Regions from separate parts of the Shinella sp. WSC3-e genome, predicted to be linked through region 1. Evidence: riboswitches for the same ligand, from Rfam matches in the RefSeq annotation. Region 1 holds a riboswitch; the other holds the start of a gene.
The links. A riboswitch is a leader RNA that binds a small molecule or an ion and turns the genes downstream of it on or off. The one in region 1 is predicted to bind cobalamin.

Region 1 (5,741 bases):
GCTATCGCGACCGGGGGTAGGGCGTGGACGCGCCGGCCGCTCGCCCGGCCTTCACCGAGGAGGAAATCCGGCTGATCCGGCTGTGGTCGCTGAGCGACCTTTCGGCCGGTCGGCAGCTTTCGGCGCAGATCGCCTATTTCGCGACGCCGGCGGTTTTCGGCCTCTACGGCCTTGCGACCGGCGGCCTCGTCGTCCTCGGCGTCGCCTTCCTCTCCATCCTGCTTCTCCTCGCCTGGGGTTTCGTCACCACCTGGCGCGACCAGCGCAACCTCGTCCTGATGCAGTCGATCTGCCGGAAACTCTCGGCGGGCGAGGAGAGGGAGCCGACGGGCTTCCCAGATCCGGCCAGCCGGAGTTAAGTTTTCGCTCACCAGCCCGCTTAAGCGAATTTTGCCGTCTGTCAGCTAACCTTCGTTCAACAAAGCCGGGCAAACCGGCGGGGGACAGGCAGGGAAACAATGACGGGCAAGGCGCAAGGGGGCCGCGCGACGCGGCGACGCGGGGTTGGTTTGGCGATCCGCACGGCGGCGGTGATGATCGTCCTGCTCTTCGGGGCCGCCAATTATCTCGTGCTCGACTATGCGATCGAGCGGGCCGACAGCTTTGTTGCCGAGACGGAGCGCACGCTGGTACGCAACGAGTTCAGCCACCAGATCGACCAGGTGGTGCAGTACCAGAGCCAGATTTCCTTCTGGGACAAGACCTTCGACGAACTGAAGGACGGCATGCCGGGCGATGCCTTCGTGCGTGACCAGATCCGCGACTGGATGTGGGCCGACTTCGGGTTCTCCTGGATGATCTTCACCACGCCGGGCGGCGAGAAGGTGCTCGGCGTCCATCGCGGCGACAAGGTCTCCGAACGCAAGGCACGCGAGAAGCTGCACTGGGTGAGCGACCTCACGCTGAAGGCGGAGCGGGCCTACCGGGAGGCGCTGTCGCCCGACCGCGGCGGCTGGCAGGTCGAGGGCGCCAAGGAAGATCCCGACCTCCTGACGCCGGCGCTGCCGCAAATCCACGTCTCCGGCATGCGCCTCATCGACCGGGTCATGAGTATCGTCGTCGTGCAGGCGGTCATTCCGAAGTCGCTCTACATTCCCGCAAGCCGGATGCAGCCGACGCTGCTGATCACGGTCAAGCCCGTCTCGCAGAAGATGCTTCTGAACACCGAGCGGCGGCTCGGCGTGCACGATCTCGGCTTCACGCCCATCGTGACGCAGGAGCCGGGGCTGGTGATGACGCCGGTCGGCGCCGACACCTACAATCCGATGGTCGCCTCCTGGCGGCCGAACATGCCGGGCACCTTCGTGTGGAAATCGGCGCTGCCGCAGATCGCGATGTTCGTGCTGGTCTTTGCCGGCGTCATGCTCTTCGTCACGCTGCGCTTTTCCGCGCTCGTCAAGGCGCTGCAGCGCAGCGAGGCGCAGAACGCCTTCCTCGCGCGGCACGATCCGCTGACGGGACTGAAGAACCGCAGCGGCTTCGACGAGGAGGTGCGCCGCGCGATCCGCAAGGGCGAGGCTAGGCCCTTCTCGATCCTCGCGCTCGACCTCGACCGGTTCAAGGCCGTCAACGACCGGTACGGCCATGCGGCGGGCGATGCGGTGCTGCAGACCGTCGCCCGGCGCTTTTCCGAGCGTATCGGCACGCTCGGCTCGGTGGCGCGCCTCGGTGGCGACGAGTTTTCCGTGCTGCTCACCGGCGCCTTCAGCCGGGAGGCGCTCCTCGATCTCGCCGAGAGCCTCGTGCGGGATGCGCAGACGCCGATCGCGCATGACGGGCAGCTTCTGGCAATCGGCGGCAGCGCCGGCATCGCCCAGTTCCCCGACCATGGCGGCAGCCTGCATGACGTGATGGTGATGGCGGATGCCGCGCTCTATGCGGCCAAGAATGGCGGGCGCAACCGCGCCGTCCATGCGGGCGATATGGGCCGCGACGCGGTTGCCGAGGCCGGCACGGCGCGCGCGGCTTGAGGCCGCTTGTGCTGAAGCTCCCTAGCGCCTTGTTTCCACAGGTTTTCTGGTCAGGGGTCTCTCACATCGCGGCTGACCTTCGGCAAAGGCAATCGGGCCAGCTCGCTTCGGCCTCCAGAAATGAGTTGAGAAACAGTTGGATAGAGGCTTTGCTTGCTGAAGTGAGTCAGGTGCCTGTCGGCTTCTTGCGGTTCGCCGGGAAGCGTCGGCCGGTTTGCGAGGGAGGCATGGCATGAGCGAGGGTGCGCGGCTGGACGGCAAGATCGCCGTCGTCACGGGAGGAACGCAGGGACTGGGCGCGACGATCGCCCGGCTCTTTGCCGAGCGGGGCGCGGCGGGCCTCGTCATCTGCGGACGCAATGCCGCCAAGGGCGAGGCGAAGGCGAAGGAGATCTCCGGCGCGACGGGCGTGGCGACGCTCTATGTGAAGGCCGATCTCGGCGCGGTCGAGGATGCGCGCGCGGTCATTGCCGCCTGCGACGAGGCTTTCGGCCGCGTGGATGCGCTGGTCAATGCCGCGGCCATCACCGACCGCGGCACGATCCTCGATACGAGCCCCGAGCTCTTCGACCGCATGTTCGCGGTCAATGTGCGTGCGCCGTTCTTCCTGATGCAGGAGGCAATCAAGGTGATGCGGCGCGAGAAGACCGAGGGCACCATCGTCAATATCGGCTCGATGTCGGCCAAGGCCGGCCAGCCCTTCATTTCCGCCTATTGCGCCTCCAAGGGCGCGCTGGAGACGCTGACCAAGAACACGGCCTATGCCGTGCTGCGCAACCGCATCCGTGTCAACGGCCTCAATATCGGCTGGATGGCCTCGGAGGGCGAGGACCGCATCCAGCGCGAATTCCACGGCGCGGCCGACGACTGGCTGGCCAAGGCCGAGGCAAGCCAGCCCTTCGGGCGGCTCGTCGATCCGGCCGAGGTGGCGCGGGCCTGCGCCTATCTCTCCTCGCCGGAATCCGGCCTGATGACCGGCTCGGTGATCTGCTTCGACCAGTCGGTCTGGGGCGCCTATGACGGCTCGCCCCATCCGGAGGCACCGCTCTGAGGCGCAGACGCGGCGACATGTGGCGCGGACGGGCTTGATCGCGCCCGCGCGTCGTGCGCATATCCTTCGCGTCAGGTGCCCGCTCCGGCGGGAGAATCGGGAATCCGGTGCGGGCGGAAAGCCTAGGTCCGGAACGTGCCCAACGCTGTGACGGGGATGGTCTGCGCCATGAAAGCTTGAATCGATTCAAGCTTTTGCCACTGGTTGTTCAACCGGGAAGGCAGGCGTCGGCCGCGTGACCCGAAGTCAGAAGACCGGCCTGGCACGATAGACCGAACCGCGCGGACGGCGGCAGGTCGTGACGCATTGTTGGGGAGATGACGATGCGAAGCGAACCCTTGGACCCTCTGGTCCGGGCGGGCGCCTTTTCCCGCGAGGAAAGGCAGGCCGTCTACCGTGCCATCGAAACGCGCCGCGACGTGCGCGACCAGTTCCTGCCCGATCCGCTGCCGGACGATCTCGTCGGCCGCCTGCTGCAGGCCGCCCACAACGCCCCGTCCGTCGGCTTCATGCAGCCGTGGAACTTCCTGCTGGTGCGTGGCGCTGAGACACGGCTGGCGGTGCATGCGGCCTTCCTGAAGGCCAATGGCGAGGCGGCGGCGATGTTCGAAAGGGAGCGGCAGGCGCAGTATCGCGCGCTGAAGCTCGAGGGCATCCTGAAGGCGCCGCTGTCGATCTGCGTCACCTGCGATCCGACTCGCGGCGGCGCGGTGGTGCTCGGCCGCACGCACAATCCGCGCATGGATGTTTATTCCACGGTCTGCGCCGTGCAGAACCTGTGGCTGGCGGCGCGGGCGGAAGGCGTGGGCGTCGGCTGGGTCAGCATCTTCCACGACAGCGACATCCGTTCGATCCTCGGCATCCCCGAGCATGTGGAGATCGTTGCCTGGCTCTGCGTCGGCTTCGTCGACCGGCTCTATGGCGAGCCGGAACTGGCGGTGAAGGGATGGCGGCAGCGCCTGCCGCTGGAAGAGCTGGTATTCGAGGAGCGCTGGCCGGGGGAGGGCGTCAGTTGACGCCGGCATCCACCGGGCGGCCGAGGTCGATGGCGGATTCGTTGGCCGGCAGGAAGACCGGGCCGACCGTGCGCACCTTGCTGTTCGCCGGGTCGTAGTCGCGTTCCTCGACCTTCGCCGGCACCTTGACCGGGGTTTCCACCTTCTTGGGCAGGGTGCGGATGGTGGTGATCGAGCCGGTCTCCGCCTCGTCTCCCGCGCCGGCGCGGGCCGTCTCGCCCTCGCCCTTCAGCGCTTTCTCGCGCTTGATCATCTCCTGGTAATAGGCAGAAAGATTGCAGCCGCAGGTGCCGGGCTTGGAGAGGTCGCGCGTGCGGTAGGAGAAGGCGTTCGGCATCTCGTAATAGGGCCGGCCGGTGACGGTGGAGGTCATCTGCTCGGTTTCCTGGCCGCTGGTCATCGACTGGTAGAACAATTCCGTCTCGGTCTGCGGGCACATCATCGCGCAGACCTTCTGGTCACGCCGGAAGTCGAGCGGCGTCGCGCCGGAGGAGATCGGGAAGAAACCGCCGTCGCAGGTGCGCACGCAGACGGTGCGCAGGTTGCCATGGCCGTTGCTGCCGCCTTGCGTGCGCAGTTGCAGGCGCTCGCTGCCTTCCGGTGCGGTGCCGAGCGGCAGGGTGCGCCTGTCGTCGAGCGTGCGCAGCGTTTCCGTCGCCGCGACCGGCATGACCCTTGCCTCGTCGCCGCAGCCATTGCTTTCCAGGAGGGCGGTGAGGCGGTTGCGCTTGCCCTGCGAGGACGTGCCGCCGGCAAATTCGCGGCGCTTCTTGTCGAGGATTTCGAGGTTGCGCACCATCTTGCCGATGACCGTCGCGAGCGTGCCGCAGGCCTCGGCATTCGCGCCGCCGATGACGATGATGCTGCCGCTCGAGCAGCCGAGACGGCGCTGGTCGCTCCTGGCCTTGCGCAGCTGGATGTTCTGGCGGGCGATGGCGCCGGCATATTTGCGGGCGCTTGCGGTGTCGACCACCACCTTGGGCAGGTTGGCAAGCTCCGCCTGAAGCCGCTCGCACACGCCCGCCGCCGCCGTGCCGCCCGAAAAGGCGAGCGTCAGCCCGGTCGCAATGGCAAGGAGGAGGCGGACAGACCCTTTCAAATCATCGATCCCGTGAATGTGGATGGGCCGCGATCGGCCGCACGTACGGCCCTATCATAGGCCGTGGCGGGGGAAGCGCAACGCGCTCCCGGATTTGTGATTAACGCCGGTCATAAAATATGAGTTGCGTATTCATCTTTTTGGCCGTGCCCCGCAATTGATCTCCCCTGGGCCTTGGTGTAGCACTCTCGTCAAACTCAACAGCCGGTCTGCGCCCTTGCCGCGCAACCGCCCCTGGCGGAAACCGGCCCTTGCAGGCAGGTCATCATGCGCATTTCGTCCATCTTGCTCAGCCCCTGGTACGCGCTCCAGCTCGCGTCCGGCGCAAAATCCTTCGCGGACAATCCCATCATCGGCAGCAAATGGCTGAACCGGAGGGGCCTGCACGAAAAGCGCGTCTCGCTCGCCATGCGCATGGCCGCCTGGCGCCGCAGGAAGCTGGAGAACCTCGTCGCCCCGGAATACCGCCGGCAATATGCCGAGAACGGGTTCGTGAAGATCGAGAACTTCCTGTCGCCGGAGGTCTTCGAGGCGGTCACCCGCGAGATCGCCGAGCGGGATTTCGAGCGCTACGACATGCTGCAGGGCGATACCGTCACGCGCCG
Region 2 (5,741 bases), 130 kb from region 1:
CGGCCGGGCCGTGGCGAAGGCGGCCCGCACCGTCTCGATGGAGACGGGCTCCTTGAGGCTGGAGACGAAGAGCGGCAGGGCGCGGACACCTTCGGCCGCCAATGCCTCGATCAGCATTTCGACGGGGCGCGTCTCGCCGCTCTGGACATAGGCGCGGTAGAAGCAGATGGCGGCGGTGGGGGAAGCGCGTTCCTCCGAGGCGGGAGGCGCAACACCCCCCTCTGGCCTGCCGGCCATCTCCCCCTCAAGGGGGGAGATTGGCAGGAGGCCAGGCCGTGCCCCCTCGACACCGTCCGGGGTTGCAGCGTCGCCAGATGGGAAGGAAACCGCGGCCCCATCGATCTCCCCCCCGGAGGGGGAGATGGCCGGCAGGCCGGAGGGGGGGAGCGCTGCCAGCGCCCGCCACGCCTCGATATCGACCACGCCCCGCCCCGGCCACCAGATGCCGGCCTTTTCCAGCGGCGTTGCCGGCTCCGGCTTGGTGCCGCCGAAGACCAGGGCGTCGGCATAGGCGAGGAAGCGGTCCGCATTGTCGGCGCCGCCCTCGTTGAGATAGGCCCAGAGGGTCTGGCGGTCAGTGTCGTCGATGCGGCTGAAGGGCGCGAGGCCCTCGTCCGGCCGGTCGTCGCCGGGTAGCGCCACGAGCCTGATGCCGTTGGCAACGGCGGTCGCCAGCAGCGCTTCCAGCACGTAGCGGAAATAGCTGGCGCCGCCGAGGGCGCGGATGACGATGAGTTTGGCGTGGCGGGCGGTGCGCTCGATATAGGTATCCACCGACATCGGATGGGAGAGCGTGGCGAGGCTGGCGAGCCGCAGCCGCGTTTGCGTGTCGCGCGCGCGATGGGCGGCGGCGATGGCGGCAAGCTCCGTGTCGGCGGCGGAAAGGAAGAGGATGTCGCCCGGCGTCTGGCCAAGGTCGATCGCCTCGCGGCCGTCGGCAATGGTTCCCTTCTGCGCTAGGAGGAGGTGCATGCAGCGCCTCCGCTTTGCCGGCAGGGCAATCGCATATGGATGGAAAACGTTGCCCCCCCCCCTTCTCCCCGGTGGGGAGAAGGGGAGAGCGGCAACGTCGAACGCCATATGCGATTGCCCTGCCCTTGCCGGCGTGCCGGGAGGGCGGATCCTCGGGTCGAGCCCGAGGATGACGACAGGAGGAAGGGGCAGTGGACAACAGCCGCGGTTGTCCCTGCCGCGCCGATCGATAGGCTCTGCGGCCTCTCCTCCCCTCCGTCATCCTCGGGCTCGACCCGAGGATCCACCGGCACGGCACGCCCACAAAGGCCAAACCGTACCTGAAACGCCGAAGGGAGGGACTGCCGCACGCTCATGCCGAAACTCACACCGCCGCGGCGATGGCCGCGCGCACGGCGGCTTCGTCCATGTCGTGCAGGCCGATGACGACGAGGCGGGTGCCGCGGGCCTCGCCCGGGGCCCAGGCGCGCTCGAAATAGTGGTCGACGCGGCTGCCGACGGCCTGGACGAGCAGGCGCAGCGGCTTGCCGGGCACGTCGGCGAAGCCCTTGAGGCGCAGCACGTCGTGTTCGGCGATCACGCCCTTGAGGCGCTCGATGAAGGCGGCCGGCTCGGCGATGGCGGGCAGCTCGACGACGAAGCTGTCGAATTCGTCGTGGTCGTGCTCCTCGCCGTTCTCGTGCTCCAGCTCGTGGTGCGACTTGCGGTTGGCGATGTCGTCCTCCGTGCCGACGCCGAGGCCGAGCAGCACGGCGGCGGCGACCTCGCCGTTCTTCGCCTCGATCATCGAGGGCTTGCGGGCGGTGCGGGAGGCGACCTCGTCACGCACCGACTTCAGGCCTTCGGCATCGATCAGGTCGGTCTTGTTGAGCACGATGAGGTCGGCGGCGGTGAGCTGGTCCTCGAAAAGCTCTTCCAGCGGGCTCTCGTGATCGAGGTTCTCGTCTTCGACACGCAGCGCATCCACCTTGTCGTGGTCGTCGGCAAAACGGCCGGCGGCGACGGCGGCGCTGTCGACCACGGTGATGACGCCGTCGACCGTCACCTGCGTCTTGATCTCGGGCCAGTTGAAGGCCGCGACGAGCGGCTGCGGCAGGGCAAGGCCCGAGGTCTCGATGACGATGTGGTCCGGACGGTTCTCCCGCTCCAGGAGCTTCGTCATGGTGGGGATGAAATCGTCGGCGACGGTGCAGCAGATGCAGCCGTTGGTGAGCTCGATGATGTCGTCCTCACTGCAGGCCTCCGCGCCGCAGCCCTTCAGCACGTCGCCGTCCACGCCGAGATCGCCGAACTCGTTGATGATGAGCGCGATGCGTTTTCCGCCCGCATTCTGCAGGAGGTTGCGGATCATCGTCGTCTTGCCCGCGCCGAGGAAGCCGGTGATGACGGTGGCGGGGATCTTCTGTTGCAGCATGGCTCAACCCTTCATTTTCAGCGGCAGTCCGGCCGCGACAAAATAGACTTCAGGCACGAGGGCGGCGACCTTCTGGTGCAGCCGCCCGGCATGATCGCGGAATTCGCGCGCCATGCGATTGTCAGGCACGATGCCGAGGCCGACCTCGTTGGAGACGAGGACGATGCGGCCGGGCGCCTGCCGGATGGCCTCCAGGAGGCTGGAGGATTCGGCGGCGATGTCCCGCTCTTCCAGCATCAGGTTCGTCACCCACAGCGTCAGGCAGTCGACGAGCACGGCCCGGTCGGCCCGCGCCACGTCCCTTATGCGCGCGGCGAGCGCCAGCGGCTCCTCATGGGTCTGCCAGCCGTCGCCGCGATCCTCCCGGTGCCGCGCGATGCGCGCGCGCATCTCGTCGTCGAAGGCGCGGCCGGTGGCGATATAATGACGCGAGAGGCCGGTCTCGGCGACCAGCCTCTCGGCAAAAGCGGATTTTCCGGAACGCGCACCGCCCAGAACCAGGACGGCTCCGGGCGATGTCGATGTCATGTCAGGCAGCCTTGGCGATCTTCTCGTTGGCAAAGCCGAGCGAGAGGCCGAGCACGATCCAGAAGAACAGGGTCGTGGCCAGGGCGGCGACGGCGAATTCCGCGCCGAGCACGGCCGGAACGTTGCTGGAGATGTCGCCCGGCTGCGGCGCGCCATAGACCTGCGGCGCCGCGATCAGAACGATGCCGATGACCTTGGCGACGATGTTCTGCTTGAGGAACAACAGGTAGAGGCCGGCCGCCGAAAGGATGACGGTCGCGATCCACCAGACCTGGCGGTCGCCGAGATCGGCGGCGGGGAAGCCCGGAAGCTCCGGCGGCAGGCCGATGGCCGGCAGCATGTGCACGGCAAGCCACCCCGCCGCGCCCCAGAGCGCGCCGTTCGCCACCGTGATCGGATGGCCGGAAACGAGGCTGAAGCCGGCGAGCAGCAGGCCGAAGCCGGCGCCGGTGACGAGGTTGGCGAGCAGCGTGCCGGAGAACCGGCTCATGCCGAACATGATGCCGCCCTCCTCGTGATCCTCGCCCTCATGGGCATAGGCGACGGAAACCGGCGAAAGCGCCGAGGCGACGTCCAGGATGACGGCGCCGAGCGAGGAATGGTCCTGCGTCTGTGCGGCGCCCTCCGTACCGGTGCTGGGCGTGGTGCCTTCCGCGGCGGGCGCGGCTTCGTCGCCGCCCTCGAATTCCTCGGCATGCAGGATGAGCGGAACGACCCGGGCCTCCTGGGCGGCCGTCATCAGCACGCCGGAGAACAGCCCGGCCACCAGGGCGGCCAGGAGATAACGAACGATCATGTCGAAAACTCCTTAGTGGCAGGGAAAGCCGTAGGAGTGACGCGTATCGTGGGCCGTGTCATGCAGCACGGCGGAATTCGCAAGGCCCGCGCCGAACACCAGGAAGGCGCCGAGCAGGAGAGCGAAAACGCCGGCGACGAGACGGTCGTTGGCGGAAAGGGTAACAGAAGACGTAGTCGAAACAGCCATGACAACCTCCGTGCAGGCGGCGGGGAAACCTCCCCAGGTCGGACGAAATGTCCTTCGCATTGGCTGGCAGGTCTCCTGGCTCGCAGCGTCCGGCGTTGAAAAACGCCTGCGGGTCGCCCTCGCCTTCCCAGGCTCCGGCATCGCGAAAAGGCGGACGATTCGTAGAGAAAGAGGCGTCCAACCCCTGCTGATCGCGATGCCACCCAGTGGCTTTTCCGGCTGGTTGTCACGGCGCGGGTCGAAGGCACCATTGCCCCGTTCCGCGCAGATCCTCCCGTCCGGATGGGCGTCCCTCGCCACTCTACAGTCGCGGGGTCGGCCGTGATTGCAGCGCCCTGGTTGGGTCCGCCGCGTCACATTCCCATTTACTCCCCGATCCGTTTCCGGATCCGGGAACCATCCAATATCCCGGATGATTATGCTTCCGCCCCTGGGAAGTCAATCGACCGGCAGCGTCATCACCTGTGCTGAAACCGCCGTCCGGCCGTCGCGATCTCAATAGCCGGGGATGATCACCACGCCACCGCCGCCATTGTAATAGCCGTCGTCGCGGTAGTAGCGCTCGTAATAGCCGTCGACCGGGCCTTCGAGCACGTCGTAGTCCTGCTGGTAGCGGCGCTGGCGATTCTGCCGGGCCTCGGCATATTGCGCGGCCTGCCGGAGGGCGCGGTACTGCTGGCGGGAGAGGTAACCGTCGGCACGGTAGCCGGACGCCCCCTGCCAGGCGGCGATCGCGGCGCGGGTGCGCGAACCGAAAACGCCGTCGACGCCATAGGTGTTGAAGCCGAGCATGCTCAGCCAGCGCTGCGCCTGCACGCGGGTCGAACGATCCATATAGGCCTCGCGGCGGTCGACGACCGGCTGCTCGGCCTTCCGCTCAGTCTCCACGGTGGCCGTTTCGCTTTCCTGCTTCGGCTTGGCCGCCTGCCGGGCCGTGTCTGCCAGCGCCGCAAGGCGCTCGCGCGCATCGGCGACGAAACGGCCGTCCGGATATGCATCGAGATAGGCGCGGAAGGCCTTTTCCGAACCGTCGAGCACGGCCTTCTGGAAGGTCTCCTCCTCGCGTTTCGCCGCATCGTCGGCGCGCTCGACGGCAAGGCCGCGGTTCTTCGTGTCCGCGTCCTGCGCTTCGTTTTCGCGGGCGGCGGTGTCGTTCGCCTGCGCAGCCCGTTCGGCGGCGGCCGCTTCCTCGGCGCGTTTTTCGGCTTCCTCGGCAAGGCGGGCCGCCTCGGCGGCCTTGGCCTCGGCGTCGGCAGCGGCCTTCGCGGCTTCCGCCTTCAACCGTTCCACCTCGGCGGCCTTTTCCGCCGCAAGCTTGCGGGCAGCGGCGGCCTCCTCTTCAATCCGCGCCTTCTCGGCCGCGGCAGCCTTTTCCGCCTCGACGCGCCGGGCCTCGGCCTCGCGCCGGGCAGCGGCTTCCTCTTCCGCACGCGCCTTTTCCGTAGCGGCGGCCTCTTCGGCCTTCTGGCGCTCGGCCTCGGCCTTCAGGCGGGCGGCTTCCTCCGCCCTGGCCTTCTCGGCGGCGGCCGCGGCCTCCGCCTTCAGCCGCTCGGCCTCGGCGGCCTGCGCCTCGGCGAGCTTGCGGGCGGCCGCTTCCTTCTCTTCCGCCTCCGCCTTTAGGCGCGCGGCCTCTTCGGCGCGGGCCTTTTCCGCCGCGGCGGCTTCCGCGCGCGCCTTCTCCTCGGCCGCAGCCTTTTCCTCGGCAAGCTTGCGCGCCGCGGCAGCCTCTTCCGCCTTCTTCGCGTCGGCTTCCGCCTTCAGCCGCACGGCCTCTGCGTCGGCCTTGGCTTTTTCGGCTTCCGCCGCTTTCTGCGCATCCTCTTCGGCCTTCAGGCGCGCGGC

Region 2: linked by a shared signal. The riboswitch ahead of AABF56_RS09360 (CbtB domain-containing protein) and the one ahead of bluB (5,6-dimethylbenzimidazole synthase) in region 1 are both predicted to bind cobalamin.

Annotation. Positions count from the first base shown of each region.
Region 1 is NZ_OZ000530.1:1,732,670-1,738,410, reverse strand. Features, by position in the region: gene AABF56_RS08790 (NAD+ synthase) at 1-20, shown strand, start outside; gene AABF56_RS08785 (hypothetical protein) at 24-359, shown strand; gene AABF56_RS08780 (sensor domain-containing diguanylate cyclase) at 510-1,970, shown strand; gene AABF56_RS08775 (SDR family oxidoreductase) at 2,203-3,021, shown strand; cobalamin riboswitch at 3,078-3,298, shown strand; gene bluB (5,6-dimethylbenzimidazole synthase) at 3,345-4,037, shown strand; gene AABF56_RS08765 (DUF2865 domain-containing protein) at 4,030-5,136, opposite strand; gene AABF56_RS08760 (phytanoyl-CoA dioxygenase family protein) at 5,404-5,741, shown strand, end outside.
Region 2 is NZ_OZ000530.1:1,858,922-1,864,662, forward strand. Features, by position in the region: gene cobN (cobaltochelatase subunit CobN) at 1-972, opposite strand, end outside; gene cobW (cobalamin biosynthesis protein CobW) at 1,337-2,386, opposite strand; gene cobU (bifunctional adenosylcobinamide kinase/adenosylcobinamide-phosphate guanylyltransferase) at 2,390-2,914, opposite strand; gene AABF56_RS09355 (CbtA family protein) at 2,916-3,710, opposite strand; gene AABF56_RS09360 (CbtB domain-containing protein) at 3,723-3,899, opposite strand; cobalamin riboswitch at 3,948-4,315, opposite strand; gene AABF56_RS09365 (peptidoglycan-binding domain-containing protein) at 4,395-5,741, opposite strand, start outside.